3 regions of the Cryobacterium sp. N19 genome follow, and region 1 is predicted to be linked to each of the others. Evidence: riboswitches for the same ligand, from Rfam matches in the RefSeq annotation. Region 1 holds a riboswitch; each other region holds the start of a gene.
What was found. A riboswitch is a leader RNA that binds a small molecule or an ion and turns the genes downstream of it on or off. The one in region 1 is predicted to bind thiamine pyrophosphate.
Positions count from the first base shown of each region.

Region 2: linked by a shared signal. The riboswitch ahead of CXY78_RS04130 (ECF transporter S component) and the one ahead of CXY78_RS05330 (3-oxoacyl-ACP reductase) in region 1 are both predicted to bind thiamine pyrophosphate.
Region 3: linked by a shared signal. The riboswitch ahead of thiC (phosphomethylpyrimidine synthase ThiC) and the one ahead of CXY78_RS05330 (3-oxoacyl-ACP reductase) in region 1 are both predicted to bind thiamine pyrophosphate.

Region 1 covers NZ_PJJR01000046.1:130,582-141,157, forward strand. Annotated here, with positions in the region: gene CXY78_RS05290 (SDR family NAD(P)-dependent oxidoreductase) at 1-115, shown strand, start outside; gene CXY78_RS22060 (transposase) at 93-395, shown strand; gene CXY78_RS05300 (MBL fold metallo-hydrolase) at 555-1,442, opposite strand; gene CXY78_RS05310 (iron ABC transporter permease) at 1,995-3,731, opposite strand; gene CXY78_RS05315 (ABC transporter ATP-binding protein) at 3,733-4,746, opposite strand; gene CXY78_RS05320 (extracellular solute-binding protein) at 4,839-5,855, opposite strand; gene CXY78_RS05325 (bile acid:sodium symporter family protein) at 6,529-7,557, shown strand; gene CXY78_RS05330 (3-oxoacyl-ACP reductase) at 7,745-8,509, opposite strand; TPP riboswitch at 8,566-8,666, opposite strand; gene CXY78_RS21550 (hypothetical protein) at 8,964-9,197, opposite strand; gene CXY78_RS05335 (SDR family oxidoreductase) at 9,194-9,628, opposite strand; partial or broken gene CXY78_RS05340 (NAD-binding protein) at 9,714-10,001, opposite strand; partial or broken gene CXY78_RS22065 (hypothetical protein) at 9,995-10,063, opposite strand; gene CXY78_RS05345 (hypothetical protein) at 10,462-10,576, opposite strand, start outside.
Region 2 covers NZ_PJJR01000045.1:33,838-44,413, reverse strand. Annotated here, with positions in the region: gene CXY78_RS04180 (VIT1/CCC1 transporter family protein) at 1-98, shown strand, start outside; gene CXY78_RS04175 (cache domain-containing protein) at 95-889, opposite strand; gene CXY78_RS04170 (FadR/GntR family transcriptional regulator) at 886-1,707, opposite strand; gene CXY78_RS04165 (ABC transporter ATP-binding protein) at 1,827-2,873, shown strand; gene CXY78_RS04160 (ABC transporter substrate-binding protein) at 2,913-4,112, shown strand; gene CXY78_RS04155 (ABC transporter permease) at 4,146-5,072, shown strand; gene CXY78_RS04150 (ABC transporter permease) at 5,083-5,883, shown strand; gene dinB (DNA polymerase IV) at 5,917-7,131, shown strand; gene CXY78_RS04140 (hypothetical protein) at 7,157-7,483, shown strand; gene CXY78_RS04135 (hypothetical protein) at 7,561-7,827, opposite strand; TPP riboswitch at 7,871-7,980, shown strand; gene CXY78_RS04130 (ECF transporter S component) at 8,013-8,666, shown strand; gene CXY78_RS04125 (ABC transporter ATP-binding protein) at 8,671-10,194, shown strand; gene CXY78_RS04120 (energy-coupling factor transporter transmembrane protein EcfT) at 10,200-10,576, shown strand, end outside.
Region 3 covers NZ_PJJR01000052.1:128,654-139,229, reverse strand. Annotated here, with positions in the region: gene CXY78_RS14245 (multicopper oxidase family protein) at 1-676, shown strand, start outside; gene CXY78_RS14240 (hypothetical protein) at 706-1,638, shown strand; gene CXY78_RS14235 (sensor histidine kinase) at 1,601-2,956, opposite strand; gene CXY78_RS14230 (response regulator transcription factor) at 2,949-3,692, opposite strand; gene CXY78_RS14225 (BTAD domain-containing putative transcriptional regulator) at 3,845-4,834, opposite strand; gene CXY78_RS14220 (hypothetical protein) at 4,937-5,524, opposite strand; gene thiC (phosphomethylpyrimidine synthase ThiC) at 5,880-7,550, opposite strand; TPP riboswitch at 7,544-7,652, opposite strand; gene CXY78_RS14210 (LuxR C-terminal-related transcriptional regulator) at 7,732-8,559, opposite strand; gene hxlB (6-phospho-3-hexuloisomerase) at 8,673-9,260, shown strand; gene hxlA (3-hexulose-6-phosphate synthase) at 9,331-9,954, shown strand; gene CXY78_RS14195 (FAD-binding oxidoreductase) at 10,129-10,576, shown strand, end outside.

The DNA of each region.
Region 1 (10,576 bases):
CCGACTGGGAACGGCGGATGAGGTCGCAGACCTGGTCATATTCCTGCTGTCAGAAAACGCTAGCTTCATCACCGGCAGCTATCATCTCGTTGATGGCGGGTACTCGGCGCGCTGACCACGCGGCCCCACCAGTGGGCGGGACGCGCCAACGCACGGTTGCGTCCCCTGAGTGGTGTAATTTCCGGGGTTTAATTCGTTGGATTATCAACGTAGTGTACTCATTGAAATTGCGCGGCCTGGACGGTGTTAATCTCGTCATCTCCGACGCCCACAGCGGCCTAAACAAGGCCATCAGCACCGTATTTGGGGTGCCTGTCCTGAGTGGCCCAGGTGCGCACATTTCGAACAGACCTCGTCAGCGGTTTGCACTCAACATCGGCCCACTCATGACCTGACCCGCAACGGTCTCAAACGCCACGATTAAGAATCTACGGATACCTTGATAAAGAAAGTATCGGCGAAAATTGTAACCCGCGTAATTCCTTCACAATCCTGAGCGGACGTTTTCGTTTCATTATTGCGCAGACCCAAGCCGCGCCCGCAGCGCGTCGGGGTCAGAATGGCCAGAGCCTTCGGATTCTGGCGCGCAGTTTCTGTCGTGCCATTTCAGATTTGCACGGCCCGTTAAAGATCGCGAAGTCGTCGAAGCGATGCGCGCCGGGACGGGTGGCCACCGTGCGGGTGGCAGTGACCACCGCTCGTAGCTGGTCGACGGTCATCGGGAGCGGCGCTTCGTGGGGATGGTAGGCGACGCTGCGTGCATAGTCGCGGCCCCGGCGGTTCGACATTTCGATGTGGGCTCCCATGACTCGACTCACTGGGTGGCGCTTTGAGAAGGCAAGGAGCCGGCCGACGCTGTCCTGGAATGCGGCGATGTCGTGCACGTAGAGCCGGCCGGGGTAGACCGTGTCACCCGTGAAGAGGAGCTCGGTGGTGGGGTCCCAGATCGCGATCGACGAGGCTTCGTGACCGGGGATGGCAAGGACCGCCAGCCGCCTCTCGCCGAGTTCGAAATGCGCCTCCCCAGCGGGCCAGCCGACGAGTCCGAAGAACTCGGCGACGTCGCTCGGCGCGTGCCCAACTAGGACGGTACGTGGTCGATCTGCGAACTGCCCATCGGCGGCGATGTGGTCGCCATGGGAGTGACTGTGTGCAACCACTAGTTCGTAGTCATCGTGTGGATGCTGGGCAAGCCATTCATTGCACAGCCGGTCGACCAGCTCTCGGAGGGGGAACGACGCAGGGTCGGACGTCGCTCCTGTGTCGAGCAGTAGCGCGCGGGCCTCGCCGAACATCAGATAGAGGAAGGGGGCTTCGTAGTTGATGGCCATGCTCTGCCTGAGGACGATGGTGTTCGCGTCAATCCAGTGGGTCTGGATGAGCGGGTCCGTGGAGCGCCGGAACGGCGGCGCCCCGTGGTTCCACCTGACGTCGAGATCCATCGGATTCGCTGGCACGGGTCAGAATGGCTGGTCTGTTGCGCACGATAGCTCCTGCGGCAGCCGCGACAGCAACGTGATCAGCTCATGTGTGACATCGAAAGGGTAAGCAATGCCGACCAGCGGATCAAAAACCCGTTGTAGATCCGGACCCAAACCGCATCGACGTCCGCTCCGGCCACGCGGTGTGTACATAGCCATGACAGGATCCGAATCTCGTCTGTGCCCACGTAAACGCCAAACCATACGCTTCGAAGGAGGAAGAACAGCGCCGGCGCAATGTACAACCAGGTGTCGAGCAATACCAAGGTACCGCGCCCGCGCACGGTGAGTATTCCGACCACCCATCCACCCCAGGGAACACACGCGACCGCCCGGGCTACGGATCCGGACCCTTCGATCCGACTCCAACGGCGCCGACTAAAGCAGCGCGCTGGGAGTGTCGTGCGAACGATCGTTACCGAACATCACACGCTACAGACCTTGGCGTCGGACGAATTCACAAGCCACCTCGGCCGCACAACTTGAAATGTGCCGAGGTATCGGTTGGAGGAATCAGTTGCGGCTTGCGCGGCGGCGGGCGCGTCGCGTCGCGGCTCCGCTGCGCCCGTAGACGAGGTACATCGCCAGGCCCATGATGATCATCAGGAGCACGGTGTACACGAAAGTGATCGACATCGAATCCAGGTTGTTTTCGCCCTCGGTGCTGGCCTTGATGGCGATTCCCAATGGTTGGTATAGCGGGTGGTATAAGAACACGGCGGCATCGTAGTCGTCGAGCAGGCTGTTGAAGTTGAGCGCCGTGATCGCGGCTGCGGTCGGGATTACGAGGGGAAAGAGTACCTTGCGCAGGGTGAACATTGATCCCGCTCCGAGAATGCGCGCGGCGTCTTCCAGCGACTCTGGCACCGACGCGAATGCCGCTTTCAGCAGCCGTAGGGTGAAGGGGATCTTCACAATGATGTAGGCCAGCAGGAGGAGGCTGGTGGTGCCGGTGAGCACCTGGCCGCCGACGAGCGCTTGGGGCCGGTCAAACGTCATGACCAGCGCGAGCGCGATCAGGATCGTGGGCAAGATCCACGGGATATGGAGGAGGTATTCGAGCAACCCGGTGACTGGGTTGCGATATTTCTGTAACACCCTTGCGACGAACAACATGCCCAGTACCACGATCGCCGAAGCCAGTGCGCTGTAGACGACGCTCACTATGAATGGGCGCAGTACCGACGGGGTGCCGAAAACGGTTGCGTAATTGTCGAAGGTCAATGCATCCCAGGTGATCATCCCGCGCAGGATGGCGGTCGAGTCGAGAAATGAGAACAGCACGATGAGCAGTACCGGCGTCGCGTAGACCACGAACAAGGCATAGGCAAGCACGTGCACGACGCCGTTGGTGACCCGATTGGGAATCTTCTGCTTTTGGAGCGGCGTGGCCACCTTGGCGACAGAAAAATACACCCCGGACTTCTCGGCCCGGTTCATCATGGCCAGCAGCACGATCGTGGCCAGGCCCAGGATGATGGCGAGCAGTGCGGCCAGATCCTGTGAGCTGCTGCTCTTCGAGAACGTCAGAATCATCGGGGCAACCGTCTGAAAGTCGGTACCGCCCAGCACGATCGGAGCGGTCAGCGCACCAAGTCCAGTGAGGAACGTGAGCACCGTCACGGCGAAGATCATCGGGCGCAGGGCGGGCAGCACGATCCGCCACAGAATGCGCAGGGTTCCCGCCCCCATATTCCGGGCCGCCTCGATCGTCTGGTAATCGATCTTGGCGAGTGACGAACCAAGAAAAAGCATGTGGTTGGTGGTCGTGGCGAGAGTCATCACGACCACGACGGCGAAATATCCGGAAAACCAGTCACGGTCGATGTCGGGAAACCAGTTGCCCACCGCGTTCGTGACGAAGCCGTAACGACCGTAGATGAAGTTGTACCCGGCGGCGAGCACGATGCCGCCGTAAATGAGGGTTGTCGCGTAGCCGAGCCACAGTATCCGGGCACCCCGAATGGCGAAATAATCGGTGACGAGCACGATGAAAATACCCACCACGTTCACCGTCACGGCGAGCGTGCCGGCCAGCAGAAAGCTGTGCCACAGGCTGTTCATGGCCCGCTCTGAGCTGACCAGTTTCTCGAACGCGCGAAAGCTGAGCTGGCCGTCGGGGAAGAACGTGCCGATCAGGAGGGTGGCGTTGGGAAAGATCAGGAACGTGGCGATGAACCACACCGTCACCAAGGCCACGATCAGCACGAGGGGCGACCGCAGCATGGAACGCCAAGAGGAGGTGCGCATGCTAATACTGCAGGATCGACGCGGGGTCAATGTGTAGCTCGGCTCGCGAACCGGGCGCAAGCGGCGCCGCGCCGCCCTCGGGTACGAGCGCGCGAATCATGCTGCCGGAACAGTCGATCGTGTAGGTGCTGTGCGCGCCGTGGTATGCGCGTTCAGCGACGATTCCCTCAAGACGGATGCTGCCGGCCACGATTGCAGGAGGCTGCAGCGACACCTTCTCGAGCCTCAGGTATGACGCCTTGTTTGGGTGCAGAGCGGTGCCGCCACCACGCTGCAGCCGCTGCACCAACTCGCCCGACAACTTATTCATGGCACCCACGAACGTGCACACAAACTCTGTGCTCGAGCGGTTGTAGATCTCCTCCGGAGTTCCCACCTGTTCCACCACGCCATGATTGAACACGGCGATGCGATCGCTCATCGTCAGGGCTTCCTCCTGGTCGTGGGTCACGTAGACCGTCGTGATGCCGAGCTCGCGCTGCAGGTTTTTGAGCTGTTCGCGCAGCTGCACCCGCAACTTGGCATCGAGGTTGGAGAGGGGTTCGTCGAGCAGCAGGATGCGCGGCCTGAGCACGAGCGCGCGCGCGATGGCCACGCGCTGCTGCTGGCCGCCGGAGAGTTCGGAGACGTTCTTGCTGAGCTGCTCCGATGTGAGCTCCACCTGCCCGGCTATTTCCGCGACGAGGGCACCCGTCTGCATCTTCTTTGTCTTGCGCACCTTCAGGCCGAAGGCGATGTTTTCCCACACGCTCATACTCGGGAACAGGGCGTAGTTCTGAAACACCATTCCCACGCTGCGCTTCTCGCTCGGAAGCTTCGTCGCGGCCTGGCCATCGATATAGATCTCGCCTTTCGTCGGTTCGATGAAGCCGGCGAGTGTGCGCAGCGCGGTGGTTTTCCCGCATCCGGACGGCCCGAGCAGGGTGAAGAACTCACCCTGCTTCACCTCCAAATTGAGATCGGGAATGGCGGTGTGTTCGCCGAAACGCACTTCGATGTGGTCAAATCTAATCATATGAACTCCCACCGGGTGCGGCTGTTGACGAAGCCGCACCCGGCGACTTGTGGCGGGTGATGGAGGTCGGCGCTTGTCGGCGCGGATGACCGTTAGGGCAGGTACTCGAGCTCGGTCTTCTCGACCCACTCGCCGATGTGCTCCCGGGTCAGTGCCCAGTCAATGTCTTGCTTGGGCAGTGATTCGATCAGCTCGACGACCGCGGGGAGCGCCTGAGCGCGGGCCTCGGTGTTCACGGGGTAAGCGGCGAATTTGGCCGCAAACTGGCCCTGCACGTCGGAGCTACCGAACCAGTCAATGAACTCTTCGGCCTGCTCCTGGCGCGGAGTGCCGTTAATTACGGCGATCTGCTCTGTGACGTACGGAACACCGTCTTCGGGGCTGATGACTCCGGTGACCGTGCCGTACTCGGTATCACGACTCGTGATACCGCTGCTCGGAATCACGCCGAAATCGACCTCACCGCGGATCAACCGGGCATACAGGTCGGTGCCCTCGACGGCAGGGGAACCGTGCCCGAAGTATGCCTGCACCTGGTCCCAGCCATCGTCGGATATACCCAGGTCGCCGTCCTCGTCCGCGTAGGGAGCGAGAAGGCCCGCGAGCACCAGCTGTGGTGTCGCCTGGCCGAGGGCAGTGTTCACTTCGTAGTTGCCGGTGTACTGGTCGCCGTCCCAGAGGTCGGCGATCTCGGTGGGGGCATCGGCTGCGCTGACCGTGTTGGTGTCGTAGGCCATAACGATGGCCTGTTCAACCAACGGCCAGAATACGCCGTCCTCCGCGTCGCCGGCGGTGCTGTCGACTTCGCCGGACCAGGCCGGTGTGTACGCGGAGACAGCCTCCTCGGCCTTGAGCGTTTCGAAGAACATGTTGTTCAACCCGAAGACCACGTCACCCACGGGATTATTCTTCTCGGCCACGATCCGGTTGGCGAGGTCGGCGCCGCCGAGGCCTACGATCTCGATGTCCAGGCCGGCAGCGGCGGCCTGCTCCGTGATCCATTCGCCACGCCCATCAGAGTTGGAGTTCGTGTACACGATGAGCGTTCCAGTGGCGTCGCCGGAAGCGGCAGTATCGGTCGCGGCACTGCACGAGGTCAAGACCACGATGCTCAACAGGGCGAGCGCGAAGGAGCTCGCGGTGATGGTGCGCTTATTCAATTGGTTGTCCTTTTCTGAGCCCGGTACAACCAAAAAAGTCGCCCCCGAGCCAAACCTGTGATTTCGACATTGACATCACCACGCTACGGCGGGGACTTACTCGACCCGATCGTTATGACACAAATTTGGCCTATTGTTCACTCGATGTGCACACACCGCAGCACGGTATGCAGCTATCGCCGTGCACCGCGCCGCAAGGCGGGCTGAACGCGCCGCCCAAGCAGCCCTGAATGGCTTTCCCGCTCGCGATGACTCCCGGCACCGTCCCTACGTGCGTGCCACGACCGACGACGTCTGGATCAACCTCGACCCGGTTGTCTCGATCGAGGAAACGCCTTCGCTGACGCTGTGCGAGAGGGAATCGCGCCGGAAGAGAACTATCCCTGTGTGGAGCTCACCACCTCGAACGGGAGCACACACCTAATCTCGCTCGGCGTGTACCCGAACCAGGCCGGCGGCTCTGCAAGGGGTTCAGATGCCAGCTTTGAGAAGTGAGGTTGCGCAGGCGGCATGTTTGTCGTATTGAAACCGGTCAGAATCGTGGGCAAACTGTTCGCGCTTCCTGTTCACAATCGCACCTGCCGGCCATGAGGTTTCTGCCCATTGTGGGTATGGTTTCATCATGGACCGCATCAGAACTGTCAGCGCATTCGTCGGGCGTTGGTTCGCCGTTATTGTTTTGGCTGCGGGAGCGTTGGCGCTTGCTGTCCCCGACGCATTTTCCGGCCTGACCGTGGCGATCCCATGGCTACTTGCCGTGATCATGCTGGGAATGGGTATGACGCTGCGCCCGGTTGACTTCGCGATTATTGCCAGGCGGCCGTGGGCGCTTCTGCTGGGCGTTGCGGCCCAGTTCTTTGTGATGCCGTTGCTCGGCTTCGGGATTGCCGTCGCGCTGGGGCTTTCGCCCATGCTGACGGCTGGCATGATTTTGGTCGGTTCTGTGCCCGGAGGTACAGCGTCCAACGTGATGGTCTACCTCTCTAAGGGCGATACCGCGTTGTCTGTGGCGATGACGTCCGTTTCGACTTTGCTGGCCCCCGTGCTGACGCCGCTGCTCGTGCTGGTACTCGTGGGAGAGTCCCTGCCCGTCAATGCTGGCGCTTTGTTCGTGTCGATTGTGCAGATCGTGCTGGTTCCGGTAGTGCTCGGGCTCGTGCTGCGCATGATCGTGCCGCGCCTGGTAGAGCGTTTTCTCGATGTTTTGCCGCTGCTGTCGGTAGCCGGCATCACCGTCGTGGTTGCGGCCGTCATCGCCGCCAGTGCCTCCACGCTGTTGTCGATTGGCGTGCTCGTGGTCGTCGCCGTGATCCTGCACAACTCCCTCGGACTGACGCTTGGGTACTACATTGGGCGTCTGTTCGGGCTTCCGGTCGCCAGTCGCCGAGCTCTCAGCTTCGAGGTGGGCATGCAGAACTCCGGCCTGGCTGCCGCCCTAGCCGTGGCGCATTTCAACCCGGTAGCCGCGCTGCCAGCGGCAATTTTCTCGGTCTGGCATAACGTATCGGGTTCGGTGCTCGCCAGCTACTGGGCGCGCAAGGATCTACCGTCCGATGAGATTTCCGAATCCTTGCCGGTTACCGCCCGCGCGTCAGGATCCACGGTCAACCTCGCAGACTTCCGGCCGTCGCCGCCCCGGTCTCAGCATTAGCAAGTCGGTCACTCCCCCGCGGCTTTAGTACCTGCCGGACGAGGACCTACGCCGCGAACGGGGCCGGGCAGCTCCCAATTGCTCGATGGGCGACTGCGGCCGCCGCCAGGCGGCGCCGTGGTGGCCGCAACCCATAAGGAACGCATTGAAGTGGAGCTGGTGTGGGGCTGACCTGGCCGGCGCTGCCCTAGTTCATTACCAGGCCGCCGTCGACGACCAGGTTCTGCCCGGTGACCGACCGCGCCCAGGGGGAGGCAAAAAAGAGTACCGCATCCGCAAATTCGGCCGGGGTTGTCACTCTGCGTAGCGGGGTGGAGGCGGCGATGAAGTCGAACACGTCCTCGGGGGTAGCCGCGCTGGCATCCGTGGTGCGCAGCAGCCCGCCGGAGACCATGTTTACGGCGATGTTGTGCGGGCCGAGGTCTGAGGCGAGGGTGCGGGTCAGGGAGAGCAGGGCGGCCTTGGCGGCCGTGTAGTCGTGGTAGGGCACCACCGGGTTCTGAAACAGGTTGGTACCGATGTTGATGATGCGGCCAAACCCGACCTCGCGCATGCCTGCCAGCGCCTGCTGGGTTGTGTTCAGGGCACCGCGGACGCTGCCCGAGAATTGCGCCTGGAATTCGTCCCAGCTGATGTCGGCAGCGCCGGAGCGGGCGTCGCCGTTGAAGCTGAAATCGACCAACGCGTTATTGACCACCGTTGTCACGCTGGAGCCGAAATGTGCCTGCGCCTGCGTGAGCATTGCCGCGACCTGGGCCGGGTCGGTGACGTCGGCCTGTACGGCAAGAGCGTGTTCAGGCCCATAGCCGGAAGCCAAGGTTTCCGCCGCTGCGGCGCTGTTGCGATAGTTGATGACCACCCGGGCGCCCAGAGCCGCGAAAGCGTGCACGATGCTTTTACCCAGGCCGCGTGCGCCGCCAGTGACCAGGACAATCTGTTCTGCTATTTGCATGATTTTCTTCACCTTGGGTAAGGCGAAAGGACGAGATCCGGCACCAAAGCAGTGCACGTAATTCTCCGTGACATCCCTTCGCTAGTTCGAACTAGATCAGGTTCAACGGGTGTCATCTCAGCCGACCGTCATGCAGTCGGCACCCCGTGTCGCTGACAACGAGTATACGCAACCGCCTGGTACCGGAAAATTCGCGTCCTGAACTCATAACCAACCGGGCTGGTCGACTGTGTCGTCGCGGAGCTCAGCATCAACTCCGCGTTTGACGGTCTGGCCCGGCAGCGTACCCTGTACGCCACCGACGTCTTGTGCGGTGACCCCGATCGTGGTGGCAGGATCGCCTGGAACGGCACCGGTGAGGTCGCCTGCAATCTGATTCTGCGACCGCCCGAACCGATCGACGTATCGGCTACCTGTGCCGGCTCTGGCGGGTCCTGACAGTGAACGACGCTTTCTAGTCAGCGCTGATCTGGTGGCGGAAGCGATCGCGACGGCTGTGGAGGTTCCAGAGGTGCTCAGCGAGCGCTGACGGGTCCTTCTCGGGATCGCCGGCGATGATGCGGCCGCCGATGATGAGCTGGGAGACCTGGATCCCTTCTTCTCCGAGGGCCTCGTTGAGCAGCTGTGCGTAGGCGGCCTGTCCAGCGAATGCGATTGACGTGCCGGTGACATTGCGGCCCGGGGTCACGGCGGATCCGCCGTTGACGAAGAGGATGGTGCCGCGGTTAGCGCCGAGGAAACGCATGCCGGGGAGGACCTGGTGCACGGCGGCGACGGGTCCGTAGATGAGAACTCGATCGGGCCCACGAGGTCGGCAGGAGTGGTCTCCAGAACCGGGCGCATGAAGTCCTTCTGCGGCAACGGGCTGTATTGCAGTACCTCGATCGGGCCGAGCGTCTCTGCGACCTGTTCGAGAGTGCGGGTGATGGAGGCCGGATCGCGCACGTCGGCGACGAAGCCGTGAGCTGAGATGCCCTCGGCCAGCAGTTCGGCGGCGAGGGCATCTACGCGTCCCTGGTGGCGGGCGATGAGCGCGACGGTGAAGCCTTCGACCCCGAATCGCCGCGCGACGGCGGCCCCGAGTCCTGAGCCAGCTCCGATGATTGCGATAGTAGTCATAGCTGGTACAAGGGCCATGCTGTCCGAGAATTTCCGATACCCGCGATGTGAGCTCCCGTGAGTGACGAGCCGTGGATTGGTAAGTCGCTCCGCTGCGTCCGGGCTTGGCCTGGCTGGTGGGTACCGGGCCGGGAACGGGGCAGTTGGTGGTCAGCACCCAGCATTGACCGGATGCCGTGGACGCGACATCGAAGAGCGCCTGGTGGGTGAGGCCCAGTTTTTCACCGAGCACGAATGCTTCGCTGACGGCGATCATTGAGATTCCGAGGATCATGTTGTTGCAGATCTTTGCGGCTTGTCCGGCGCTCGGGTCGCCGCAGTGCACGATGCGCGCCCCCATCGTGGCAAGAATTGGTTCGGCGATCGCGAAGTCCGCCGCCGACGCCAGGCCGCGCGTCGAAGCAGTCCTCTCGCCGCTTGCAGCTCGGTCTCCATGTCGGCGAGGGTGAACAGCAGGGACTGTTGTTCGACGAGGAGCTAACCTTCATCGGGCACATAAAGACAGGATCGACAATCAGGTCCATGTAGTGCCAGAACTCGCGATGGTCGGCGTAAAACGATGTCGGGTGGGTAGACCGCGCTTACTGGTGCAGAGGAAGCCTGAACCCGAAAAATTATGTGCTAGGTGATTCTCGCTGTGGCGGCCGACGCTCGCGACAACAAGTTATGGCCATCGTTGCGGTTCAGGATCAAGCAAACGCCCATCATGTACCCACCTGAATCGACCCGGAGCGATTTCTCGTTCAACCGGATGCTGTGTGAGCCTCTCCCCACCGTCTGACGCCGATGGGACGATTCCACGCAGCGTTCCCGACCGCTCTCGCGGGCCCGGATCAGCCCGGGAACGCTGCGTCGTAGACCGCGCGAAGCTCGGCACTGTCGGCCCCGGTCACGCCGCATCCCGTGATCGTTCCATCGATTGCGCCGACGAGGTAGCTCTGGCCGACC
Region 2 (10,576 bases), on a different contig from region 1:
CGCCGCTGAAACGAGCGTTGCGGCAGCTCGTCATCGGCCTCGGCGCGGCCGCCGTCACGTACCTGCTCGGGCTGGTGTTCGGCACCTCGATCGGCTAGCTCGGCGCCGGCCCGGCCACGATGGCCAGTCCAGTCTGTCCGCACCACTGGAACGTATGACCGGCCGGCAGGCCTGGTGCCCCGCCGGACTGGTCGTTGAGGTGTTCCGATAGACCGGGCAGGCGCAGCAGCGCGCCGGTCGCGAGGTGAGTGTCGGTCGAGACCACCACCCGGCCACTGGAGTTGATGACCGTGACCGAGACGCCGTCTGCGCCGAGGCGCGGTATGAGGCCGCGTTCGATCTCGTCGACCGAGAGGTCGATGCCGACAACCCCGATCAGCTCGGCGGCTCGATACACCGGAAGCGTCAGAGTGAGCGTGTACTCATCCGTGCACAGGTAGTCGACGTAGGGGCCGGTAATGTGTCGGCGTCCCGTCTGTTCTGGAACCCGCCACCATTCCAGCGCGGTGTAGTCCCGAAAACTCTCATCGAGAGGGTCTTCGACCGTTTCCAGATGGCGGATGCCGGTGGCGGGCAGCCCCGACACGGCCGGGTTCTGGCCGCCCAGCCACCAGGCCAGGTGCCAGCCCAGAAAGTTCGGCGCGGACACAAAACCGGCTCCGATGACGCACCCCTCGGAGTCGGTGAACTCGCGGCGCACCAGAGATTCCATCAGGGGATCCAGGTCGGCCCGGTCGGCGATACGATCCGGCCGCGCGGCATAGCGTTCCACCAGGTCTGCCCAGTGTTCCAGCCGAGCGAAGACCGGGTCGAAGACGGCGGCAACGGATGAAAAACCGGCCGCGGTCTGCGGCCCATCGTGCTCGGGAGTGAGCGTTTCGGGCGTCATGCGGGTGCACCCGTGGGAAGTACCGCGGTGGTGCTCACTGTCGCTGTGCTGTCGGTCATCGTTGACCTGCCCTTCAGTTCCAGGAGTGATTTCGCCTCGATAAGCCACTCGATGGACTCGATGATCTGCGTCACGGTCAGCTGTCGGGCGCGAGCGCCGTCCTCGGCGATGAGGGCCGCGACCGTCGCGCGCTGCACGGCCTGGCAGCGTTCGCGGCGGCTCGCGTCCCGCAGGCTGAGCCAGAGCAGGGAACCGAACTCGGCCTGCAGACGCAATTCTTCGCGCACGAGCCGGGCGGATTGGCTGAGCGCGGCCACCTCGAGACGGAAGGTACCCTGACCGCGGCGCGCGGCATCCGCTGTGCCGGCATCGGCGCGGTCGAGGATACGCTCGAGGTTCTCGATATCGGCCGCGCTGGCCCGGTCGGCGGCGAGCTCGGCAGCGAGACCTGCGATCGCGGAATAATGCACGCCCAGGTCGCGAACCTGCACCCGGGACCAGGCCACCAGGCGTTCATCCTGCAGGTCGGTCGCACCCCGCCCGGCGAACGTGACGAAACTGCCGCCGTCGCGGCCGCGCTTGGTGTGCACGAGCTTGTTCCGGCGCAGAATTTCCAGGGCTTCGCGGGCGGTGACCGTGGCCACGCCCAGCTGGCGGGCCAGCTCGGCCTCACTCGGCAGGCGTTCGCCGTCGTGCAGCACCCCGAGCACAATCGCATCGGTCAGCCGCTGCAACACCAGCTCGGCCCGGCCAGCGCCGTCAAGCGGGGCGAAAATGGCCGCGCGCGTTCCCGATCCGGCTCGGATGGACTGCGGCATCGGCGGCTCATTTCAGGTTGTGACACGACCGTAACATCCCGGCGCACATTTATGACATCTAACTCCATATGATTAGCCTGTGAGTGAGCAGGGAGTCGTTGAATGAGTGAGGAGATCTCGTGACCGGTGTGCAGCCCGCCATCCGTCTGACCGGTCTGACCAAGAGTTTCGGAAGCGTCCATGCCGTCGACGGCGTCGACCTGGATATCATCGAGGGGGAGTTCTTCTCCATGCTCGGCCCGTCGGGATCCGGAAAGACCACGGTTCTGCGCCTGATTGCCGGTTTCGAGCAGCCGACCAGCGGAACGATTTCGCTGCTCGGGCAGGACGTCACCGACCGGGCGCCGTTCGACCGCGACGTGAACACGGTGTTTCAGGACTACGCGTTGTTTCCGCACATGAGCGTGCTCGACAACGTGGCCTACGGGTTGCGGGTGCGCGGCGTCGCCAAGCGCGCCAGGCACGAACAGGCCCGTCAAGCCCTCGATACCGTGCGTTTGGGCAGTTTCGCCGATCGAAAGCCCAGCCAGCTCTCCGGCGGGCAGCGCCAGCGGGTGGCCCTGGCCCGGGCTACCGTCGTGCAGCCCAAGGTGCTGCTGCTCGACGAACCACTCGGCGCACTCGACCTCAAACTGCGCGAGCAGATGCAGGTCGAACTCAAGGAACTGCAGCGCACCCTGGGTATCACCTTCATTTTTGTCACCCACGACCAGCAGGAAGCCCTGACGCTCAGCGACCGCATCGCCGTGTTCAACGAGGGCAAAATCGAACAGCTCGGCACCCCGGCCGAGATCTACGAGCGCCCAGCTTCACCGTTCGTCGCGGCGTTCGTGGGCACCTCCAACATTTTCGATGACACCGTGTCGCAGACGCTTCTCGGTCGCGCTGGCACCCACTCGGTGCGCCCGGAGAAGGTTAGCGTGACCACCGAGAACCGGCCGCTTTCAGCCGATCGAACGGCCGCCGGCGTTCTCGCCGAGGTGATCTATGTCGGCAGCAGCACCCAGCTCATCGTCGACCTCGACGCCGGCACGCGGGTCGTCGTGCTCGAACAGAACGATGCGCACCGCGTGGCGACCAACGGGCGCGGCGCACGCGTCACCGTTGGCTGGAACGACTCCGACATCGTCACCCTCGCCCCACCAGTACTCACTTCCCACCCCTGACCGCACATCCCTGACCGCACCTCACGAATGGAGAAAGTCATGAAACGCAGTTCTACCCGTACCCGCTTCACCGCTGGCGCCCTCAGCGGCGTCGCGATCGTGTCGGTTGCCCTTCTTCTCACCGCCTGCGGTACCAGCCAGGGCGGCGGCACCGCTGCGCCGACCGAGGCTCAGGCCGAGCTCGGCGAGATGGAAGGCAGCGTCTCGCTGCTGGCCTGGCCCGGCTACGTCGAAGACGGCAGCAACGATCCAACGGTCGACTGGGTCAGCGCCTTCGAAGAGAAGACCGGCTGCACGGTCACCAGCAAGACCTACGGCACCTCCGACGAAGCGTTCAGCCTCATGAAGACCGGTGACTACGACGTCGTCGCGGCCTCCGGTGATGCCTCCCTGCGGCTTGTCGCCTCGGGGGACGTGGCGCCGGTCAACACCGACCTCATTCCCAACTACGCGGGCATCTTCGACTTTCTGAAGATGCAGTCCTGGAACAGCGTCGACGGTGTCTCCTACGGCATTCCGCACGGCTATGGTGCCAACCTGCTCATGTACAACACGGAGGTCGTGACCCCGGCACCCACGTCGTGGAATGTCGTCTTCGACAAGTCGTCCGACTACAAGGGTGCGGTGACCGCCTACGATTCGCCGATTTCGATAGCGGATGCCGCGGTCTACCTCATGGCGCACCAGCCGGAACTGGGAATTAAGAACCCGTACGCGCTCGACGAAACGCAGCTGGCGGCATCCGTTGAGCTGTTCAAGAACCAGCGCATCAACGTGGGCGAATACTGGTCGGACTACCTCAAGGAGGTGCAGGCCTTCGAAACCGGCGACACCGTGGTCGGTACCACCTGGCAGGTCATTCGCAACTCGCTCGCTGAGGGTACCCCGGCCGAAGTCGTGCTGCCCGTGGAAGGCGCGACCGGCTGGTCGGACACCTGGATGATCGCCGCAGGCGCGAAGAGCCCCAACTGCGCCTACGCCTGGCTGGACTACATCGCGAGCCCCGAAGCCAACGCGCAAGCCACCGAGTACTTCGGTGAGGCACCGTCCAACGCCGGAGCCTGCGACTTCACGGTCAACCCCGACCACTGTGCCAGCTACCACGCCGGCGACGCCGACTACGCGGCGCAGATCTGGTACTGGTCGACACCGATCGCGGAGTGCCTCGACGGGCGCACCGACGTGCAGTGCACCGATTACTCCGACTGGACCACCGCCTGGCAAGAAATCAAGGGCTAATCCGCCTGCTCGAGTCAGACAGAAGGAAGAATCATGACGGTTGACGCTCCCGCGCCACCCACCCGTCGGGCGGTGGTGCCCCAGCACCGTCGCACCATCGCCCGGCGGGGCTCGGTCTTTCTCAGCCGGCACCCACGACTGCGGCTGTCACTGCTGCTGAGTGCCCCCCTGTTCTGGCTCGGCCTGGTCTACGTCGCGGCCCTCGCCGCACTGCTGATCACCGCCCTGTGGACGGTGGACTCGTTCACCGGGCAGATTTCGCAAACCTGGACCCTCGACAACATCGTGGCGGTGCTCACAGGTTCGCTTTACCAAACCGTCACGCTGCGCACGGTCGGCGTGGCGCTGCTGGTCACGATCATCGACATTGTGATCGCGCTTCCAATCGCGTTCTACATGGCCAAGGTGGCGAGCCCTGGCGCCCAGCGGATTCTTGTGATCGCCATTCTGATGCCGCTCTGGGCGAGCTACCTGGTGAAGGCGTACGCCTGGCGATCGGTGCTCTCCCAGGGTGGAATTTTCGAATGGCTGGTGTCGCCGTTTGGCGGGCACAGTCCCGGTTACGGTCTGCCGGCAACGATCATCACCCTGTCCTACCTGTGGTTGCCGTACGTCATTCTGCCGATCTATGCGGGACTGGAGCGGGTGCCGGATTCACTGCTGGAGGCATCCGGTGATCTTGGCGGGGGTACCTGGGCGACGCTGCGCCTGGTAGTACTGCCCATGATCTGGCCGGCGATCATTGCCGGGTCGATTTTCAGTTTCTCACTGTCGCTCGGTGACTACATCACCGTAAATATCGTCGGCGGGGCCAACCAGATGCTCGGCAACCTCGTCTACACCAACGTGGGGGCCGCGAACAACCTGCCGCTCGCGGCCGCGATCGCGCTCATTCCCATTTTGATCATCTTCGCCTACCTCGCCGCCGTGCGGCGCACGGGCGCACTCAACAACCTGTAGGAGCCCTGCCATGCGTCTGAGTCGCCCCGCCCGTGGTCTGCTCGCGGCCATCACGGCCGTGGTGCTGGCCCTTATTTATCTGCCCCTGCTCGTGGTCTTCGTGAACTCCTTCAGCACCAGCCAGAACCTCACCTGGCCGCCGCCGGGCTTTACCTTGGAATGGTGGGCCAAGGCGTTTCAGAGCGACGGTGCCCTTGACGCGGTGCTGACCAGCCTGCAAGTGGCCCTGGCCTCGACGGCGGTGGCGCTCGTGCTCGGCACGCTCATCTCGCTCGGGCTGCAACGCTTCGAATTCTTCGGCCGGGATGCCATCAGCCTGCTGGTCATCCTGCCGATCGCGCTGCCCGGCATCGTCACCGGCATCGCCCTGAACAATGCCTTCCGCACCGGACTCGGCGTGCAACTGTCGATTCTGACGCTCATCATCGCCCACGCCACGTTTTGTATCGTGACCGTGTTCAACAACGTGATCGCCCGGCTGCGGCGCCTCGGCACGAGCCTCGAAGATGCCTCGTCGGATCTCGGCGCCGGAATCTGGACCACGTTTCGCCTGGTGACCTTTCCCCAGTTGCGGTCAGCCCTGTTCGCCGGCGGCCTGCTCGCCTTCGCCCTGAGCTTTGACGAGATCATCGTGACGACGTTCACCGCCGGATCGAGTGTGAAGACCCTGCCGTTGTGGATTCTGGACAACCTGTTCCGGCCCCACCAGGCGCCGGTCGTCAATGTCATCGCCGTGGTGCTCGTGCTGGTTTCGATCATTCCCATCTACTTCGCGCAGCGCATTGCCGGCGCCGAAAAGGTTGTGCGCTAGCCGTTCGTGACCGGAACGGGTTAGGGTTTTTCGGTGGGCAGACAGGACGGCAGTGGGCGGCAGATTTCGGCGGACGACGTCGATGACCGTTCAGCGACGGTGCTGCACGTTGACCTCGATGCGTTCTTCGTGTCGGTCGAGCTGCTGTCGCACCCCGAATACGTACGCCTGCCGGTGATCGTGGGCCACCGCGGGGGTCGGTCGGTCGTCACGGCGGCCAACTATATTGCGCGGCGCTACGGCGTGAACTCAGCGATGCCGATGGCACTCGCCCTGCGGCAGTGCCCGAACGCGATCGTGCTCGAGCCGCACATGGGCCTCTACCGGGACTATTCCACCCGGGTGATGAGCATTTTCGACGACGTCACCCCGCTCGTGGAACGGCTCGGCATCGACGAAGCCTTCCTCGACGTGGCCGGCGCAACCAATCTGTTCGGCTCCCCGGCCGTGATCGGCGAACTCATCCGCGCGCGGGTGCTCGCCGAGACCGGGCTGGTCTGCTCGGTGGGCGCGGCGTCGACCAAGTTTGTCGCCAAGCTTGCCTCCGGCCTGTCCAAACCCAACGGGCTGCTCGTCGTTCCGGCCGACGAAACGATCGAGTTCCTGCATCCGCTGCCCGTGACGGCCCTGTGGGGCGTAGGGGCGGCCACCGAGCAGACCCTGACCCGCCTCGGCCTGAAACTCATCGGCGACATCGCGCACGCGCCGCTGGACGTGCTGAAAAGGACGCTCGGGGAGGCATCCGGTCACAAGCTGTTCGAGCTGTCCTGGGGGCGTGACCCGCGTTCGGTGACGCTCGAGCGGGAGGAGAAGAGCGTCGGCCACGAGGTCACGTTTGAGCACGACGTGACCGACATTGACCGACTGCGCAGCGAGTTGCTGCGGCAGTGTGACCTCGTTGCGGCACGGCTGCGGAGGGGCGATCTGGTTGCCAGGCGCGTGTCACTCAAGCTGCGCTACACCGATTTCAGCACGGTCACCCGTTCGCGCACCCTCGCCGAGCCCAGCAATGTCGGGCGGCGCATCTACGAGGAGGCCGTGGCCGCGTTCGACCTACTGGCCGCGGCGGGCATCCGCGTGCGCCTGATCGGGGTGCGGGCCGAGCAGCTGGGTACGGCGTCGGGATCGGTGGGGCTGTGGGATCCCGACGAGGATTGGCGGGGCGCCGAGCTGGCGGTCGACTCCGTGACCGAGCGATTCGGGGCGGGAATCGTGCGTCCGGCCTCGTTCTTCAAACCTCGCCCATAAGGCACGAGTCGACTACCCTGTTGGAATGACCAGCCTCCCGGAAAAACTCGCAGAAACGTTCCGTTCCGCCGGTGTGAAATCGGCGTACGGTGACCCCGTGCAAATCGACGGCGTCACCCTCGTACCCGTTGCGCTCACCTATTACGGCTTCGGCGGCGGCGACGCCGGTGAGGGCGGTGCCGGATCCGGCGGAGGCGGGGGCGGAGTGTCGCTGCCGATCGGCGCCTACGTGAAGTCGGGTGGTACCGCCCGGTTCGAGCCGAATGTCATCGCGCTGCTCGCCGTCGGCGCGCCGTTCCTGCTCGTGGCCGGCCGCGCCCTGGCCCGGGTGATCCGTGCCCTGAAGAAGTAGCCGCCCCTGCTGATGCTGCCCGTGGACGGGGCCCGGGCCCCGTCCACGGGCCCAGTTTATAGACTGGGCCCGTGGTCCTAAGGTGGGCCCGGGCGAGTGCCGCGCGGCTTGCGCGCAGAGCGGATGCGGCGCGGCCAGCGCGGCCGACGCGCGAACCGACCCGCGAACCCGCCCTGCGTGAACCGACGGCGCAGCCAGCGTGGCAGCCGACGCCGCAGCCAAGCCGGAAAGTGCCACGGGCCGCTCACCGGTAGGCCCGCAGCGATACGACGGCGGCGCAGAATGAAGCGGCGCATCAATACGAGGTATAGCCCTGCCAGAACGAGCAGAATGCCGATGCTCATCTCGTGATCCCCATGCCACAAGTCTAAGCGGGGCACTAGAATTGAACACGATCACGGGAGTCCGGTACACCGGGCTGAGAGGAAGCTGACCAAGCTTCGACCGTCGAACCTGATCTGGATCATGCCAGCGCAGGGAGGCTTCTCGATCCCGTGCCCTGTATTCACCTACGGAAAGGGCACGAACAGTGCACGCTACAACGACATCATTCAATCAGTCCAGCCGCGACGCATCGACGGCGAAAAAGCCGCGCAACTTTCGCTGGCGCGTCGTCGACATCGTCGTCGCGAGCGTCATTGGCGTGGCGAGCGGCGTCATCTTCTGGGCCTGGGGCCTCGCCTGGTCGCCGCTCAGCGCGATCCTCACGTTCACGCCCGGCCTCGAAGGCCTGTTGGCCGGCGGCTGGTTGTTTGCCGGAGTGCTCGGCGGCCTCATCATTCGCAAGCCCGGTGCGGCCCTCTACACCGAGGTCATCGCGGCCGTCGTGTCGATGCTGATCGGCACCCAGTGGGGCTTCTCCACGCTCATCTGGGGCATCGTCGAGGGCCTCGGCGCGGAGATCGTGCTGGCCCTGTTCTTGTACGCCAACTGGCGTCTCGGCGTCGCCCTCCTCGCCGGCGCCGGCGCCGGCGTGGCCGTTGGGCTGCTCGACACGACCGTCAGCTATGCGGCACTGGATATCGGTTTCAAGGCCGTCTACTTCGTATCCGCCGTCGTATCGGGCACTGTGCTCGCCGGGCTGCTGTCCTGGCTCGCCGTGCGCGGCCTGGCCCGCACCGGCGCGCTCAACCGATTCGCCGCCGGCCGGGAAGGTTCGCGCGCACCCGCCGCGATCAGTTAAGCGGATGCCAGCCCCTTCGTCGCACGCGTCCGCTCGCGGCCCGCAGATTCGGCCCGTGCAGATCGAAGCCCGAGGCTGGGGCTGGCGCCATGCCGGACGCCACAACCAAGCGGTGTCGAGGCTCGACCTGCGGATCGAGCCCGGCGAACGGGTCTTGCTGCTCGGGGCCAGCGGCGCCGGCAAGAGCACCCTGGTGCACGCGTTGGCCGGAGTGCTCGGCGACGCCGAGGACGGCGACGAGACGGGCAGTCTGCTCATTGACGGCAGGCGCGCGGCCGCGGCGCGGGGTCGGGTCGGACTCGTGCTGCAGGACCCGGACTCCCAGGTGGTACTCGCCCGGGTCGGCGACGACGTGGCGTTCGGCTGCGAGAACCTGGCTGTTCCGCGGGCAGAGATCTGGCCGCGCGTGCGGCGTGCCCTTGCCGAGGTCGGTCTGAACCTGCCGCTCGACCATCCCACGTCGAGCCTGAGTGGCGGCCAGAAACAGCGCCTGGCCCTGGCCGGTGTGCTGGCCATGCAGCCCGGACTACTGCTGCTCGACGAACCGACCGCGAACCTCGACCCGGTCGGGGTCATCGAGGTGCGTGACGCCGTCGTGCGCTCTCTCGACCATTCCGGGGCCACCCTCGTCGTCATCGAACACCGCGTTGAGGTCTGGCAGGACGTCGTCGACCGCGTCATCGTGCTCGACCCGACCGGCGGTGCGCTGGCCGACGGGCCGACGCGCGAGATTCTCGCCATCCAGGGCGAGCGGCTGGCTCAGGCCGGCGTCTGGGTGCCAGCCCTGCCACCCCGGTTTCCGGTGCGGCACCCGATCAGCAATCCTCAGAGCCTGTTGCGGGCCGAGGGACTCGCGGTCGGGCGTGTTCCGTTTGGCCGACGCGCGGCATCCGTTGTCGCTGACGGAATCACCCTCTCCGTCGACGCCGGCAGGGCCACCGTCGTGACAGGGCCGAACGGCGCCGGCAAGTCCACCCTCGCCCTGACCCTGGCCGGTCTGTTGAAACCGGCCGGCGGAACGCTGCGCGCGAGCGACAGCCTGGCGGCTGGCATCCCGGCTGAGCCGCACCGGTGGCGCTCCCGGCAGCTGCTCACCCGCATCGGTGCCGTCTTCCAAGACCCCGAGCACCAGTTTCTGGCCGCCACGGTGCGCGGCGACCTGACTATCGGCCCGCACGCCCTCGGACTGAGCCCGGCTGAGCAGACCAGCCGCGTCGACGAGCTCATGCACCGGCTGCGGCTCGACTACCTCACCGACGCCAACCCGTTCACCCTGTCCGGCGGCGAAAAGAGACGGATGTCCGTCGCCACCGTTCTCGCCACCCGCCCTCGCCTGCTCGTGCTCGATGAGCCGACGTTCGGGCAGGATTCCCGCACCTGGCAGGAACTCGTGGGCCTGCTCGCCGAGCTGCTCGACGAAGGCACCGCAATCGTTGCGGTCACCCACGACGCCCAGTTCGTCAGCGCTCTCGCAGATGAGGAGTATCGACTCGGCACGCCGATCACTCTGGGGGTGGCCAAGCCGTGAGCCTGATGACCCCCAGCATCCGCCCCAGCGTGGTTGCCCGCCTCAACCCGGTGGCCAAGCTCGCCGTTGCCCTCATCGTGAGCTGTGCGCTGCTGCTGTCGATCGACTGGGTGTCGGCGGGCGTGGCCCTGCTGCTCGAGGCCGTGCTACTCGCCTGGTGCGGCCTGAGCGCCCGCCATTTCTGGCTGCGCACGGCGCCGGTCTGGATCGCAGCGCCCATGGCATCGATCACGACGATTCTTTACGGTGAAGACTCCGGCGCGCTGCTCTGGCAGTTCGGCTTCATCTCGGTGACCGAGGGCTCCGCCCAGCTGGGTCTGGCCATCGGGCTGAGAGTGCTCGCGATCGGCCTGCCCGGCATCGTTCTGCTTGCCACGACCGA
Region 3 (10,576 bases), on a different contig from region 1:
CAATGTCAATTTCGTGAACACGGACAAGATCATGCGGTTCGAGGTCGTGGCCGATTCCGGTTCGAGTGCGGGCAGTATTTCGGCGATCCCGGCCACCCTGGACGACGGAGGCGCGCTTAATCTGAGCCGCGGCGGCATCGCGACCATGGACCTGACCCCCGCCATGGCCAAGGCCAAGCGTGAACTGAGGGTGGAGAAGGCCAACGGCGTCTGGAAGATCAACGGCGTCACCTGGGACGACGTCGCGGCCTCACGGTTCACCAAGTTGTTCGCCAATCCGCAGCCCTACGATGTGGAACAGTGGACCATTATTAATGCCTCCGGCGGCTGGTTCCACCCGTTGCACGTCCACCTGGTCGACGCCAAGATCATCGCGCGCAACACCAACGGCGGCAAACCGTTCGCCTGGGAAAATGGCCCGAAAGACGTCTTCTACGCCGGCGAAAACGAATCGATCACCGCGCTCATGCAGTTCGACACCGGAGCGGATGCCGGTGGCCGCTACATGATCCACTGCCACAACCTCGTGCACGAGGACCACGACATGATGGTGCAGTTCGCGGTCGGCGACTACCGGGTGAACGACCCGATCAACTCCGATCCTTCCTACCCGGACACCATGCCGCCAGACTTCTACACCCCGGCGTACCTGCCGGGGACGCCAGCCGGCACCTGATGCTGCACGCGCCTCGTCGGAGCCCAGCGGTGCTGCTTGCTCTGCTCAGTGCTGGACTACTGGGTGTATTTCTGAGCGGCTGCACCGCCGGGGCTTCCGTCCCGCCGTCCGGTGTCACGCCGACGGTCAGCGTCACCAATGCTGAAAACGGGTCCGAGATCGGCAACGGTCGCCCGACCGTGTCCTTTGACGGCCCCCTGGTGCAGCGCCGCGTGGTGCTCGCCGTTGAAGCGGATGCTGACCTGCCCGCGTTGCGCGCGCGGCTGGAGCAACGGGCATCCGCTTCGCATCTCGCGCTGACCGACATCTCGCCCGACGTATTGCCGGCCGGGGTGCTCGAACAGGGCGTGCCCCAGCTGACCGTACTGCTGTCGGCAGGCGCCACCAGGGATGAGGCGCGAGCGTTGCTCGCGAGCGATGGACCGGAGTCGATCGATTCGTACTTCGTGCTCAGTGTGCTCGTGCACGACCTGCGTTTCGTCGTGGACTCGGCCGACCCGACCGCCCTGGCCGATGCAGTCGCACGGGAAGGCATCCTCTCGGATGATCTCGGCAACTATGGCAGTGCGATCGGTGCCAACACACTGGAGGTCAGCTACCTTGGAGCGCTGCTCGGCGATGACGTGGTGGCCGACGTACGCGGCGGCATGGCCCGCAGTGCCGGAATCACCGCCGATCAGGTGCGCGTTGCGGCCGGAACGCCGGGTGGAGCCGGCGTGGATATGGCCGCCGAGCCCGAGCCGGCCGCGGTTGTCATTGCCGACAGCGATGCGAGCCACGGGCACGATGGCAGCGTGTCCGCGACAGCCGCGACCTCGCCGGGCCCGGCCGTGAACGCCTGGAGCGTCTACGGCATCGGTCTCACCGTGCTGCTGATCGGGTCCGTCGGCATCATGATCTGGACGGGTCGGCGCCGGTCGGCGGCTAGCGAGATCGAACCGGAGCCACGCGATCGAGAGTAGCCATGACGGAGGTGCCACCGCCCATCCAGGAGCGTACCTCAAGGGAGCCCCCGGCAACGTGGATGGTGTCGCGCATGATGCGCAGGCCCAGATGGTTGTCGGGGGCACCCCCGTTCAAATCGAACCCGCAGCCGTTGTCGTGAATGAGCAAAATGGTGCGGTCGTCGTCTTGCATGAGGGTGAGCTCGAGAACACCGGCCTTGGCGTGCTTCACCGTGTTGGCGAGCACCTCGCGGGCGACCCGGTAGAACATGGCGGCACGGTCGCGATCGAGGTCGCAGTTGGCCGGTACGTGAAGTTTGACCTCGATCCCCTGCTCGAGCAGCGGAGCGGTGAGGCGTGTGAGGGCGGCCGGCAGCCCGAGCTCTTCGAGGTCGGGTGGGTACAGCTCGGTGGTCATCGCCCGTAGCGTGCGCACGTTCTTCTGCAGGATGGCTTTGGCCTGGCCGAACAGTGCCCGGTTCTCCGGTGCGGAGTGCCGTTCCTCGGCTTCGAGGGCATAGGACAGCCCGGCAAGGTCTTGAATGACTTCGTCGTGCAGGTCGCGCGCAATGCGCTGGCGCTCCAGGTCGGAGGCATCGATAGCGTGTTGCAGCAGCTTGCGCTTGATGGACTGGTGATTTTGGATGCGCCGGGCCAGTTGCACGGCCGGTATGAGTTGCGCCAGCTGCAGAGCTCCGAGCGACAGCAGGAAGGCCGGGATAAGGCCGAGAAGTACGGTGTCTTGCTCATGGCGCAAGGCATCGTCGTTGAAGTAGGCCTCGAGGATGAACGCGTTGCCGTTGCTCGCGATGGAGCGCACGTAGACTTCGACAAGTTCACCCGAATCGGTTTCATACAGGTCGTCGGGGGCTGTTTGCGTCTCGAGGGTGGCGCGGCCCTGGCCGCCGGCCAGTAGCTCCGGTGCCCAATTGGGGAGGGCAAAATTTTGGCCGACGAGCAGGGGCAGATCGGAGTAGACGATTTTTCCGTTGGCGTCCCAGACCTTGATGCGCACGAGCGACCCATCGGCGAGGCGGGGGGCCAACCGCTCGTCGAGGCGCCGAGTGGATCCCGGATCGCCGGCCACGACGCCGTCAGTGATCAGCGGACCGAGCGAGTAGTCAGCCAGCCGCTGGGTGTGCAACACCGCGTTGGCCATGGCGTTGGCCTCGGACTGCGCGCGCACCCAGAGGGCGACCGGCACGGCGACCAGCACCAGGGCAACGAGTCCCATGAGCAGAAAACGCTGCACCGCAGCGCGCACCTCGGAGCGTTCGGCGGCCTGATGCTCGTCGTGCCGGTTTTGGAACGACGAGCCCGGCCGCCTTCTAGACATGCTGCGCCGGCACCAGACCGAGTCGGGTGGCAATCACGACGGCCTCGAGCTGCGAGTGCGCGCCGAGCTTGCCGAGGATGGCTTTGACGTAGCCGCGGCAGGTGTTCTCGGAAATTCCGAGAACCCTCGCGTTGGCCCGCACGTCGGAGCCCTCGCCCATCAGTCGAAGCACGGCGAGCTCACGCTTGGTCAGCTCGGGAAAGGGGATCTCTTCGCTGCGCTGCCGCCGCCGGGCACTCAATAGGCTAACGAGGGACGGATGCACGAGGAAACCGCCGATGCGCGCGTGCCGCAGGGTGTCGAGCACCGTCGCGAGGGAGCCGTCTTTGGGTAGGAACGCGCAGACCCCGATCGCGGCGGCCTGCTCGAGAGCCTCGAGGGCCGGGTCGCCGGTGAGGATGACAATTCGGGTATGAGGAGCGCGGGCGAGGATGGCTGTGGCCGCGACGAGACCGCTGCCGTCGGGTAGGTGGTAGTCCATGACCACGACGTCGGGGACCAATTCCTGGCAGGCGGCGATGCCGGTGGCCACGCTGTTAGCCCAGCCGACGCTGCACAAATCGGGTTCGCGGTTCAGGGAACCGGTGAGCAGTTCAGCGAAGGTGGTGTGGTCGTCGACGATGAGAATACGAATTTGCCCCATCGGGGTTGTGTCGACCGTGACGGAGCCGGGTAGTGACGCGGTCGCGCTGGTCCCCTGCACGCTGGGTTCGATCGGGTACATCTGCGCGCTCATCTGCGGGGACCTCTCTGCCCGATACTAAGCCTCGATGCTGCCGGAGCACACTGTGCTGTTCCGGTTGGCGAGACCATTATCAGGACAACCCGAGTTTTTGTCGAGTCCTGTCTCTTTGGCCCCCCATGTGGTACGAGGCCGACGGGGCCGGCTCAGGCACGAGTGACGGCGCGTCGCAGAAATGACGTGACAACATCAGTAGCCTCCCGGAGGGAATCCGCGACCGGCTCTGGTCGCGAAGAAGAAGTGGTGGCAGGGCGCCCAGGCTCGCTCGTCGGCGACGGGCGAAGCTGGTCGTGCAGCATGAGCAGCGCGGACAGCACGTCGGCCAGGTCGCCGTCGCCGTCAGCCGTAGCGTGCAGCAGGCGAAGCTGGGCAGCGTGCAGAATCGGGCCGGGAGCGCAGCCCAACTCGTTCTGCATCGAGCGGCGACACCGGTCGTAGGCTTGCAGGCCCTCGGCGTGGCGCCCGCTGGTCTCCAATCCGAGAATGAGGGCCGTCCAGGCTCGTTCGTTCAACGGCTCGTCGGCCAGTGCGAGGTTCGCGAAATCGAGGGCGTCATCGATGCGGTGCAGGGCTGCAGCTGTTTCCGAAGCGAGAATGCGGGCGCTGGTGAGGCGGGCGGCGTGCAGATCGCGGGCTTCCATTGCCCAGGCCGGCAGAAGTTCGTCGCCGAGCAGCGGTGCGGCGGCGAGGTCCAGAGCGCGCAGCAACAGGGGATACGCGAGGCCGGGAATGGTCTTCTGCGCTCGCTTCAGCAGCACGTCGAACTGGTCAAGGTCGACGTCGACGAGTTCACGGTCCAACACGTAGCCGCCGGTCGTGGTCTGCAGCGGGCCAAATTTTCCCGCGCCGGGCTGCAGATGGCGACGGAGAACGCTGACGTAACTTTCCAGGGTGGGCAGGGCCTCGACCGGAGCGCTCGCGCCCCAGAGCAATTCAATGAGGCGGTCTTTGGAGACCGGCAGTCCCAGGTGCACGAGCAGAATTTCGAGGATCTGGCGAGGCTTGGGCCCGCCCAGCTGATGGGCGTGCAGCACGGTCGATCCCCGTCGAACGCTGAGGTTTCCAAGTACGTGCACGCTCAAGTGGGCTATGGGTGTCGCGGTGGGCTGTTCTCGGGTGACGAATCCAGTTGTCATGCTGACCTCCACTGTTGGAATGCAACCATGCTGCCCGCTTGCCGATAGGCGGGGGTAGCCGCGTGTGGAGTAGACATTTACCCCCAATTTCGGGGGATATTCTCAGGGTGCGGTGTGGTGCCCCGTTCCGAGCGATAACCGCGCGCCCTGCGGGCCGTCCAGAACCAGGGCGATGGCCTGATTCGGGATCTCAAAGACCAGGGTTGCCAGAACGGATGTCCCGGCCGCCGCCTCCCGCTGGCTCAGGTCGACCCAGAGCGCGGTGGCATGGGATCCGACACCGGACAGGGAGTAGTCGGCGGCGTCGAAAGACAGACCGGCGGCATCCGCTGCGGTCAGTTCGAGCAGGATGCGCACGCGGTGAGCGCCGGGCTGCACAGCGCTGTCGAGCCGGTCGGCTGAGCCAGGCGGTACCCAGCCGTCGGATTCGAGCGGGATGACCGCGCTGATGCGGGCGAGCCCGCCGGGGACGGCGGTCGTGTCGCCAAACGCGGTGCTCGGCTTCGTGCCGGTGAGAAGCAGAGCACAGGCCAGCGCTGCCATCACGAGCCAGACGACGGCCAGCGGGATCAGAATCTTCCGGCGGCGCGGGGACAGGGCGCGGCGGGGCTGCGTCTGCCGAGTGGTTTCGGGATGCTTCGCGCCGTCGTCGAGGCGAACCAGACGCAGCGTCGCGTTTGTGGGAGTCATGGCGGAATCTTGGTGCCGGCACCATGGGAAAACCCTGCTGGGGTGATTGGGTCACCGCTTAGCTACTGATGGTTTCCGGGCCGGGAACGGGTTGGACGTTGCAGTGGGGGTTAGTGGTGCGGCGGCGGGGCGGAGGCGAGAATGGCGAGAACCATGAGACGGAGTGTACCCAGGTGCGCGCCAGACCTGACCGGGCCCGGTCCCGGAAACTGGGCCCATATTCTAGGCCGGGCCCGGGACTCACGGATTGGTGTCCATCGTCAAACTGTGCGTGCCGGCCGATCGCGCTGGCCCGCACGCACAATTCGGCCAGCGCGCCGGCGCGTGCCGCTGGCCGCGCCATCTGCTTCCGCGATCAGTGCTCGTCGGCTCCGAGTACGCGCAACGGTAGGTAGACCGAGCTACCCATCCTGGTGAACTCAGCCGATTTCTCCGCCATCCCGGCCTCGATCGCCTCGAGGCTGGTGAGGCCGTTCTCTGCGGCATACACCCGAACATCTGCTGAAATGCGCATGGAACAGAACTTGGGACCGCACATGCTGCAGAAATGGGCGGCTTTGGCCGGGCCGGCGGGCAGCGTCTCGTCGTGAAAGCTTTGCGCGGTGTCGGGGTCGAGCGAGAGCGCGAACTGGTCGGTCCAACGAAACTCGAAGCGGGCCCGGCTGAGGGCGTCGTCGCGTTCCTGCGCGCGCGGATGCTGCTTGGCCAGGTCGGCGGAGTGTGCGGCGATCTTGTAGGTGATCACTGCGGTCTTCACGTCGTCGCGGTTGGGCAGGCCGAGGTGTTCCTTGGGGGTGACGTAACAGAGCATGGCGGTGCCGGCCTGGGCGATGATGGCCGCGCCGATCGCGCTCGTGATGTGGTCGTAGGCCGGGGCGATGTCGGTGGCGAGCGGGCCGAGCGTGTAGAAGGGGGCCTCCTCACAGAGTTCCTCTTCGAGGCGCACATTTTCGACGATCTTGTGCATCGGAACGTGGCCCGGACCCTCGATCATCACCTGCACGCCATAAGATTTCGCGACCTTGGTGAGTTCGCCCAGGGTGCGAAGCTCGGCGAACTGGGCCTCGTCGTTGGCGTCGGCGATTGATCCGGGGCGCAGGCCATCGCCGAGCGAGAAGGTCACGTCGTAGCGGCGCAGAATCTCGCACAGCTCCACGAAGTGGGTGTAGAGAAAGCTCTCCTGATGGTGGGCGAGGCACCAGGCGGCCATGATCGAGCCGCCGCGGGAGACGATTCCGGTCACCCGGTTGGCGGTGAGCGGCACGTAGCGCAGCAGCACTCCGGCGTGCACGGTCATATAGTCCACGCCCTGCTCGCACTGCTCGATAATGGTGTCGCGGTAGATCTCCCAGGTGAGCAGGGCCGGGTCGCCGTTGACCTTTTCGACGGCCTGGTAGAGCGGAACGGTGCCTACCGGAATGGGCGAGTTGCGCATGATCCACTCGCGGGTGAGGTGGATGTCCTTGCCGGTGGAGAGGTCCATCAGGGTGTCGGCGCCCCAGCGGGCGGCCCAGACCATTTTTTCGACCTCTTCGGCGATCGACGAGGTCACGGCGGAGTTGCCGATGTTCGCGTTGATCTTCACGGTGAAGGCCTTGCCGATGATCATCGGCTCGCTCTCGGGGTGCATGCGGTTGGCCGGAATGACAGCGCGGCCGCGGGCCACCTCGTCGCGCACGAGCTCGACAGAGACGCCCTCGCGGGCGGCGATGTAGGCCATCTCCGGGGTGACGATGCCGGCCCGGGCCCAGACCAGCTGGGTCGCAGCGCCGTCGATGGGCAGCGGATGTTCCCACCCGGCCCGGGTCTTCGGCAGCCCCTTCTCGAGGTCGATCGTGGCCGTGTCATCGGTGTATAGGCCGGACGTGTCGTACAGGTCGAAGTGTTCGCCGTTGCTGAGGTTCACCCGGCGAACCGGAATTTCGAGCCCTGGCCAGGCCGGCACCGGTTCGTAGCGTTTGCTGCTGCCCTGGATCGGGCCGGTGGTGACGGTTTCAGACATGGAGATTTCGTCAATTGTGCGCATGTTCTCGAACTTCCTACGCCGGCATTACCCGGACAGGTTCAACGGTCGACGGCCCTGGCCGTCCTCTCAGCTCGCTGGTGCGCGCTCCCGTGGGTTGTGTGTCTTCTGACTCCTTCACCCTAGCGTGAGTCCTGTCCATGCTCGCGGCGGCCGGCGTGCTGGCGGCGCGCCGGGCATCCGTTCAGCGGGCGAGGGAGGCGAGTTCGGCGCGGGTCGAGGCGCCGACCTTGCGCAGCAGGTTGGCCACGTGAAACTTCACGGTGTTCTCGCTGATGGTCAGCGCCTCGGCAATCGCCTTGTTGCGCGCGCCCGACGCCACAAGCTCGAGCACGCCGCGCTCGCGCGGGCTGAGGCCCCAGGCTGCCGCCGCCGAAACGGATGCCGTGGGCGCGTCGAGCGGCAGCGACACCGCCATCTCCGACCCCCAGCCGGCGGTCGCCTCGACACCCAGCGTTCCGCTGAGCGCCACGACGCGGGCGGCCAGCTGGCGAACGCTCGGAACCTCGGCGTCGAGGTCGCCCGGCCCGTCGTCGCGAATGCGAATCAGCAGGTTGCTGCCGTCGCAGTCCCACTGAACGCGCACCCGCGCGACCCCGGTCTGCTCGACCAGGGCGAGCACGGCGCCGCGCACGATGGCCCTGGCCTCGTGGGCGACTTCGCCGGGCAGTGCGCGGCCGTTGACCGGCGGCTCGATGAACTGCACGTCGAGGTCGCCGAAGCGCACCAGCGGGCGCAGGTCATTTTTGAGACGTTCGAAGGCGCGGGCAACAGGTTCTTCGGTGAGGCTCCGGTCGAGGTCGCTCACCGCGCGCAGGGCGACCATCGCCGCGGCGGCGAGTTCGGTGGCCTTCTGGCGGGCAGCGGTGTCACTCGTGCTGCTCGAGCGCAGCACGGCGAGCAGGGATTCCAGCGTGGTCGCGTGCGTGTCGGTGAGGTCGGCGATGAGCTTGGAGCGTTCGGCGGCCATGCTGCGCGCGGTCTGCACGGGTGAATCGGCGAGGAAGGTCATGCGAATAGCCTATCCGAACCGTCCGTGGAGCCTGCCCGGAGCAATTCGTTTGGGTAGTAAAACCATTCGTTTGGCGGGCCGCACGCCCGCTCGAAGGAGTGGAGTATTGACCTATGACCGAAACGACAACCACCCCCACCACAGCGGATGCCCTCGGTCTCATTTTCGCCGAGAATGGCCGCGTCGTGGACGCGCTGCGGGCGGCATCCGCTTCTGTGGTGCTGGATGACGCGGCGAGCCTGCTCGCTGTGGCACCGCGGGTGTTCGTGCTGGGAGCCGGCCGTTCCGGGCTGGCGTTGAAGATGACCGCGATGCGGCTCATGCACCTGGGCCTTGACGTGCACGTGGTCGGCGAGGTAACCAGCCCGGCGATTGCGCAGGGCGACCTGCTGCTGGTGGCGAGTGGATCCGGAACGACGGGCGCCATCGTGCGCGCCGCCGAGACGGCTCACGGTGTGGGTGCGAACATTCTCGCGCTGACGACGGCGCCGGAGTCGCCGCTCGGGCACCTCGCCGCGGTGACCGTGGTCATCCCCGCGGCCGCCAAGCAGGACCACGCCGGGCAGGTGTCGGCGCAGTACTCGGGCGGGCTGTTCGAACAGTCCGTGCTGCTGGTGGGCGACGCCCTATTCCACACGCTCTGGCAGCGAAGCGGTGCGACGGCCGCCGAGCTCTGGCCGCGTCACGCCAACCTCGAGTAACAAACCGGATAGGGCCCAGGCCCCGTCCCGAAAACCACAGACCGCTTACCCCAACAGAAAGTAGAACCCCATGAAGCTTCAGGTAGCAATGGACGTACTGACCACCGACGCCGCGCTGGCGCTCGCCGCGCAGGTCGCCCCGCACGTCGACATCATCGAGCTCGGCACCCCGCTGATCAAGGCTGAGGGCCTGCGCGCCGTCACCGCGATCAAGGCCGCGCACCCCGACAAGATCGTCTTCGCCGACCTCAAGACGATGGATGCCGGCGAGCTCGAAGCCGACATCGCCTTCGCCGCCGGCGCTGACCTCGTGACGGTGCTCGGCACGGCCGGAGACAGCACCATCATCGGAGCCGTCGCCGCCGCGACCAAGCACGGTAAGGGCATCGTCGTCGACCTGATCGGCGTTGCCGACAAGGTCACCCGCGCCCGCGAGGTCACCGCGCTCGGTGCCCAGTTCGTCGAAATGCACGCCGGACTCGACGAGCAGGCCGAGCCCGGATTCTCGCTCGCGAAGCTGCTCAACCAGGGCGAAACCGCCAAGGTTCCGTTCTCGCTGGCCGGTGGCGTGAGCCTGGCGACCATCGCCTCGGTGCAGCGCGCCGGCGCATCCGTTGCCGTTGCCGGCGGAGCCATCTACGGCGCCGATGACCCGGCTGCCGCCGCTGCCGCCCTGCGCGCCGCGATCATCTAGATTCGCGTCTTCTCGGTGCCGTTCCGCTTCGCGCGGGGCGGCACTTTCGCGTTAACGTCCCGGTCGCATCAAGCGGATGCCCGCGCCACGCGCCGCCGTGCGGTGGGCGCCGCTAGGCTGGTGGCGCCCAGACCAGGTGGCGGCACCGTCGCCGCGAGAGGACGCGCATCCCGCATGACCAGCACAATTTTCGACCGAGCCCGGCCCGCGGCATCCGTTGTCGCAGCCTCACTCGTCGGCACCCGGCAGGGCTCCTTCTGGCTCGACGACCTCGCGCCGCGTGCGAACTACCCTCGGCTCTCCGGCAACCTCAACTGCGACCTGGCGATCGTCGGCGGCGGCTACCTCGGCTTGTGGAGCGCGGTGCTGGCCAAGCAACAGAATCCGGCGGCGCGCGTGGTGCTGCTGGAGGCGCGCACGGTCGGCTGGGCGGCATCCGGTCGCAACGGCGGTTTCTGCGAGGCGAGCCTCACCCACGGCGAAGAGAACGGGCGCACGCGCTGGCCGCAGGAGATCGACCGGCTGACCGAGCTCGGTAATGAGAACCTCGACGAAATCGAGCGAGCCGTGGCCGCACTCGGCCTGGACTGCGATTTCGAGCGCACCGGCGCCATCGACCTCG